Pontibacter liquoris: one gene and its partner. The protein of the gene in region 1 interacts with the protein of each later gene in a pairwise test. Links are inferred from orthologs where the notes say so. Each region holds a gene or a part of one and is shown in the gene's direction. Other genes may lie near its edges.

The links.
Region 2: the proteins of recJ (region 1) and LWL52_RS12005 interact in binary tests that used the Escherichia coli proteins (3 or more experiments, as listed by UniProt). The link is inferred for Pontibacter liquoris from one-to-one orthologs.

What each region holds. Positions count from the first base shown.
Region 1 is NZ_JALEBG010000002.1:540,864-544,080, reverse strand. Bases 136-3,029 are described here. They hold recJ (single-stranded-DNA-specific exonuclease RecJ), read left to right. Parts: upstream 136-676; coding sequence 677-2,383; downstream 2,384-3,029. Other genes in these bases: LWL52_RS15675 (M61 family metallopeptidase), read right to left, coding at 2,544-3,029. In the rest of the region: more of LWL52_RS15675, read right to left, coding at 3,030-3,217. UniProt on the Escherichia coli protein: Single-stranded-DNA-specific exonuclease.
Region 2 is NZ_JALEBG010000001.1:2,896,036-2,899,432, forward strand. Bases 319-3,392 are described here. They hold LWL52_RS12005 (type IA DNA topoisomerase), read left to right. Parts: upstream 319-668; coding sequence 669-3,116; downstream 3,117-3,392. Other genes in these bases: hemA (glutamyl-tRNA reductase), read right to left, coding at 3,258-3,392. In the rest of the region: more of hemA, read right to left, coding at 3,393-3,397.

The sequences.
Region 1 (3,217 bases):
ACTTCAAGGTACCCAAGCCTTGTAAAGTCCTGCAAGTATAAGTTCAGGCGGTTGTCATCCCCCTACCCCCTTCAAAGGGGGACATTTTACTTGAATTTTATTTCCTATCCTTTGTTGGGTAATAAGCTTTTAATGCAAGAAATGTCATTCTAAACTGCTCGTGCCGAATGTCCCCCTTTGAAGGGGGTAGGGGGATGATTACTCCTGCTGTTTGCTTCCTGCAAGTATAAGAATTGAGAAGGCACTTAAAGATCGCTCTTCCGGATTTGTAATCCGAAGTATAAATTCCTGCTGTTTGCTTTCTACAAGTATAAGAATTGAAAAGACAGCTAAAGCCGGCGTGTTCATCCTCGTCATACCTGTTTTCAGGTGCCGGAAAAGCCAGCTAAAAAGGCGCGGTTTATAAACCTACACCAACGCTCCGGTACCTGTTTTAGCTGAAGAAGATGAAAAGCAGGAGAACAAAAAGAAGGAAGAACCCATACATGATGAGGTCGAGGGAATAATTTTTATACTTTCTGAAAAGGTCTCTGAATCGTTTCACGGCCAAACCTGTTGTAGAGATACAAAAGTATGAAAAACGGGCTATACTAGAAAGCCGCCCGGCCGGCATTACCCCGGAACCCTGTTTTTAACTACCTTTGCAACCAACATTACGAGTATAGCAGCACAGCATATGGACAAGAGGTGGGAATTAAGCCCGGAAGCACCGGCAGAGGCAGTGGAGCAGTTAGCGCAAAGCCTGAAAATAAGTCCCACGCTTGCCGGTATCATGTGCCAGCGCAACATCTGCACCTTCGAAGAAGCCAAGCACTTTTTCCGCCCCACCCTCGACGATTTGCATGATCCCTTCCTGATGAAGGACATGGACCGCGCCGTAAACCGCCTCAACGAGGCCCTGCATCGCAATGAGAAGATACTTGTGTATGGCGATTATGATGTGGACGGCACCACCTCTGTGGCGCTCATGTATAGCTTCCTGCGGGAGTATACCACCCAGGTAGATTTCTATATCCCGGACAGGTATAAAGAAGGCTACGGCGTATCCTCACAGGGCGTGGACTGGGCAGCGGAAAACGGCTTCTCCCTGATCGTTAGCCTCGACTGCGGTATCAAATCGGCCGATAAGGTGGCTTATGCCAGCGCAAAAGGTATCGACTTTATTATCTGTGACCACCACTTACCCGACGACGATGTGCCGCAGGCCGTGGCCGTGCTGGACCCCAAGCGGGTGGATTGCCCGTATCCTTACAAGGAGCTCTCGGGGTGTGGCGTTGGTTTTAAGCTGATCCAGGCGTTCTGCCAGCAGAACGACATTGCCCCCGACCAAGCTTACAGCTTGCTGGACCTGCTGGTGGTAAGTATAGCGGCCGATATTGTGCCCATCACCGGCGAAAACCGCATCCTGGCTTATTATGGTCTGCAGCTGCTAAACGGTCCCCGACCCATGCGTCCCGGCCTGGACGCCTTAAAAGAACTGGCTGCTATTACCGGCGAAATGGATATCACCAGCATTGTGTTTGGCTTTGCTCCCCGCATCAACGCGGCAGGCCGCATGGGCGACGCCAAGAACTCGGTACACATGCTGCTGGCTAAAACCAAAGAGGAGGCTATTAAAACGGCCGATATCATCAACGAATCCAACAAAGCCCGCCGCGACAAAGACACCAACATTACCAAAGAGGCACTGCAGATGATCGAGGAAGATGATTTTCTGCGCTCGGCCAACTCAACAGTGCTTTACAAGGAGAGCTGGCACAAAGGCGTGATCGGCATTGTGGCTTCCCGCTGCATCGAAAAATACTACCGCCCCACCATTATCCTGACGCACTCCAATGGCAAAGCGTCCGGCTCGGCCCGTTCGGTGCATGGCTTTAACGTGCATAACGCCATCGAGAGCTGCTCTGATCTGCTCGAGCAATTTGGCGGGCACATGTATGCCGCCGGCCTCACCCTGCCCATCGAGAATGTGCCTGCCTTCCGGGAGCGCTTTGAGCAGGTAGTGAGCGCCACCATTACCGACGACCAGAAGATTCCGCAGATCGAAATAGACGCGCCGATTCAGCTCAGCCAGATTACCCGCAACTTTTATAACATCATCCGGCAGATGGAGCCCTTTGGACCGGGTAACATGCGGCCTGTGTTTGTGTCGGAGTGCGTATATGATACCGGCAGCCTGCGTGTGGTGGGCGACTCACACCTGAAGCTGCGCCTCACGCAGGACGGCTTCTACAGCATCGATGCCATCGGTTTTGGCCTCAGCGATTATTACCATCGTATTTCCAAAGGCATTCCGTTTGATGTATGCTTTACGGTAGAGGAAAATATCTACCGCGGCGTGATTTCGCTGCAGCTGCGCATCAAGGACATCCGGATAAAGTAGCAGGGGGAAGATTTAACGGGCGTTTGCGAAGGCTGAAAGTTCATGGAACATCCGGCCAAGCAAGATGCCGTGAACAGCTGAAGGATATCAGTAAACCGCCGCTGGTGCTAAATACCTTTATTATGGTTCGGGTGTAGGTATAAGCTGTTTTCCTGATCGTTTACTTCCCTAGCCACGCTTGTAAAAGAGCTAACTGGCCGGCATCTGCTTTGTCTGTTCTGTTGATGGTAAATTTTCTTTTTCCGGTTTGCAAATTTGTATCTTCTTCCAGCTTCAGGCCCGCAGGAGAGAGGAATGTATTGTAGTCGATTTCTTTTGCGGTATAAACATACTCAAAGACCGGTGTTAAGGATGTCCCTGCTATCGTTTCGCATGCCTGCTGAAATTCAGCATCAGTAAACCCGCGCTGTAGTTCTTTATAATAGCGCCAGTACAATAGCCTGAAGACATCATCCAGGGACTTCTTGTTTTCTGTCGCGTTCCGAATCGCAAAGTCCAGCAGCATTCCGATAACAGGTCCCTTATCATAATAAGATATGGATTTGTTGGCATCTGCTCCCTGTTTCCCGAAGGGGCCATCGCCCCAGGTCTCGAAGCTGGCTTGCGTGAGGGATTGATGAAGGCGACCGGGGTTGTTTTCTATCGTGTTGATATTATTCTCGAAGTTTGTAAGCAGCGTTTGTTCATCTATTAACCCGGCTCTTTTTACAATTAAATACTCATAGTAAACAGATAATCCTTCGCTCACCCAGAGTAGGTTGGTCTTGTTTTCTTTGTCATAGTTAAAAGGCCCCAGTTCAAAGGGCCTGATGCGCTTTACATTGTAATGATGAA
Region 2 (3,397 bases), on another replicon or contig:
CAGCTTAGGTTAGGTGATACCTTCCCCCTACCCCCTTCAAAGGGGGACATTGGGTTGATGGAGAAGGAACAGAACGCCTGCGTAGTAGTGGCTTCTCTCTCTTCCACCAAGATCCTTTCAGGATGACAAAAAGAGAGTAAGTTCATACTTAGGTTATACTTTCAGAGCGGCTGCCTTCGCGCGGACAGGTCGCGACCTGTCCCTACGAGTAACGGTCGTGATAGACAGTAGCTATCGAATGATTCCAGTCCTTGGGTGGAGCGCCTTGGTGTGTTGCGGTGCCCGTCAGGGCAGCCCACAGTGTAGCGAGGAGCAGCTTCACGCCACAGCGCGATGCCCAAGGACGAGGCCCCGCGGGCTTGGAGCGTTCCAAAGCTAAAGATGAAACAAGCCAAGTATAAAACTGAGGAATACAGCTAGCTACATAGTACAGCCAAAAAAACCAGCCGCCGAAAGAAAGTATAGCTGAAAGTATAAACCCAAGCGTTGAACATCCACTACCAAATATCGCAGCAAACAAAACGGAAGAATAGCAACTAGCAGATAACCTCAGCAAAAGCACCCTTTATGCCACTTACCCCCTCCGTTTTATACATCATAAAATTCGCACATACGCCTTAAAAACCGTAAATTTGACTTCTCTAGAATCCTGTAATCCTTAGAAAAGCGTGAAAGTATGCATTGCTGAAAAACCGAGCGTGGCCCGCGAAATAGCCCAGGTACTTGGCGCCAAAGCCCGCAAAGACGGCTATTTTGAAGGCAACGGCTACCAGGTTACCTGGACCTTCGGGCATTTCTGCACTTTGCGCGAGCCCGACGATTACCGCCCTGAGTGGAAGCGCTGGAGCCTCTACGACCTGCCCATGCTACCCGAAAAGTATGGTATCAAGCTGATGAAGGACAGTGGTGTGCAAAAGCAGTTCAAAATCATCAAGGAGTTGCTCGACAAGGCCGACGAGGTAATCAACTGCGGGGATGCCGGTCAGGAAGGGGAAGTGATCCAGCGCTGGGTACTAACCGAAGCGAAGTATAACAAGCCTTTTAAACGCCTTTGGATCTCATCGCTCACCGAAGACGCTATCCGTCAGGGTTTTGCCCGGCTGAAGGACGGTTCCGAGTTCGATCTGCTATACCAGGCAGGCAAGAGCCGCGCCATTGGCGACTGGCTGCTGGGCCTGAATGCCACCCGATTGTTTACACTCAAGTATGCCCAGGGCCGCCAGATGCTTTCTATCGGCCGGGTACAAACTCCCACGCTGGCCATGCTGGTGAACCGCCACCACGAAATTGCCAACTTTGTGCCCCAGCCCTACTGGGAGCTCAAAACCGTTTACCGGGACACCACCTTCTCGAGCACCAACGGCCGCTTTCAGAAAGAGGAAGAAGCCCAACAGATCATGGAAGCCATTAAAGAGGCGGAACTGACGGTAACGGACGTGGAAACCAAGAAGGGCACCGAGTCCGCGCCCCGGCTCTTCGACCTGACCTCGCTGCAGATCGAGTGCAACAACAAGCTGAGCATGTCGGCCGATGAAACCCTGAAAACGGTGCAGAGCCTCTACGAGAAAAAAGTAGTTTCTTACCCGCGGGTGGATACCGTGTTTCTGCCCGACGATATTTACCCCAAGATACCAGCCATTTTGCAGGGCCTGGGCAATTACCAGCAGGAAGTTGCCCCGCTGCTGCAGGAAAAGATCCGTAAGAGCAAAAAGGTATTTAACAACAACAAAGTTACCGACCACCACGCCATCATCCCCACCGGGGCAGCCGCAAACAGCCTGTATGGCCGCGAGGCCGATGTATACGATATCATTACGCGCCGCTTTCTGGCCGCTTTCTACCCCGACTGTATTGTGAGCAATACCACGGTGCTGGCCGAATCGGCGGGCTATGCGTTCCGGGTGCGTGGCAAGCAGATCCTGGAACCAGGCTGGCGCGTGCTCTATGGCGCAGAAGACATCAAGTCTGAGCCTGTAAGCAGCAAAGAAGGCGAGAACAAGGAAGAGGAAGAAATGGCCAGGGTGCTGCCCCACTTCGACAAAGGCGAACACGGGCCTCATGCCCCGCTCCTGGACAAGAAGATGACCAACCCGCCGAAAGAATATACCGAGGCCACGCTACTGCGCGCCATGGAAACAGCCGGCCGCCAGATAGACGACGAAGCGCTGAAAGAGGCGCTGAAAGAAAATGGCATTGGCCGCCCTTCTACCCGCGCTGCTATCATCGAAACGCTGTTCAAGCGCCAGTATATCCGCAAGGAGAAAAAGAAGCTGGTGCCTACCCAGATGGGCATCGACCTGATCGGTGTGATCCCGAACCAAACGCTCAAATCAGCAGAAATGACGGGGCAATGGGAACGCAAGCTTCGCCAGATAGAGGGCGGCGAGTTTAAAGCCGATGCCTTTCTGCGGGAGCTGCAGGAATTTGTGGTGAGCCTAGTGCAGGAAGTAAAGTATGACAAAGCCACCGTAACGCTGGAGCCCCAGCAGCAGGAGCAGAAACCCGCCGCCAAAGGTGCCAAAAAAACGCCCACTGCCGCCGCTCCGAAAGCCGCTGCTGTGGCAGGCCCGGGACTTGGCGCCTGCCCGGCCTGCCAGCAAGGCCACATTCTAAAAGGTTCCAAAGCCTACGGCTGCAGCCGCTACAAAGAAGGCTGCCGCTTCCTGCTCCCCATCGAGCAGCAGGGCAAGCAACTCACCGAAAAGCAGGTGCAGGCATTGCTCAGCAAAGGTAAAACACCTGTTATCAAAGGGTTTAAAGACGGACAGGGCGAGAGTTTTGATGCCATTCTTACACTGGATGCCAGTAAACAGGTGGTACTGGAAAAAGTAGCCAAAGCAGAAGCAAAGGACCCGTTGGCTCAATGCCCGCGCTGCAAGCAAGGCCGGTTGCTCAAAGGCAAATCGGCTTACGGCTGCAGCCGTTTCCGGGAAGGCTGCCAGTTTCTTGTGCCGTTTGAGAAAGGCGGCAAGCAGCTCACCGACAAGCATATCCATGCCTTGTTGCTGAAAGGAAAAACACCCACGATCAAAGGCTTCATCTCTGAAAAGACAGGCCAACCCTTCGACGCGGCCCTCGCGCTAAACGAGCAGTGGCAGGTGGTTTACCAGTTTTAGGGAAAGAAGGTCTTGCTGATCAGCTGCAAGTATAAACCTGGCACATCCTACCTAAAATATAAAAGCCCGGCAGAAAGCACATACTTTCTGCCGGGCTTTTATATTTGTTATAGCTGATGCCGCAACTGCTGTTAAAAGTACCTATGCCTTTACGTGGGTTTGCTCCAGGTCAAACAACAGGCGCAGGCTTTCTACCAGGGCATCGGCATCGCCACGCTGGCAAGCGGCTTTCAGTTCCAGCGCCGGCATTTTCACGATCTTGTTCAGTATATTCTGTGTGA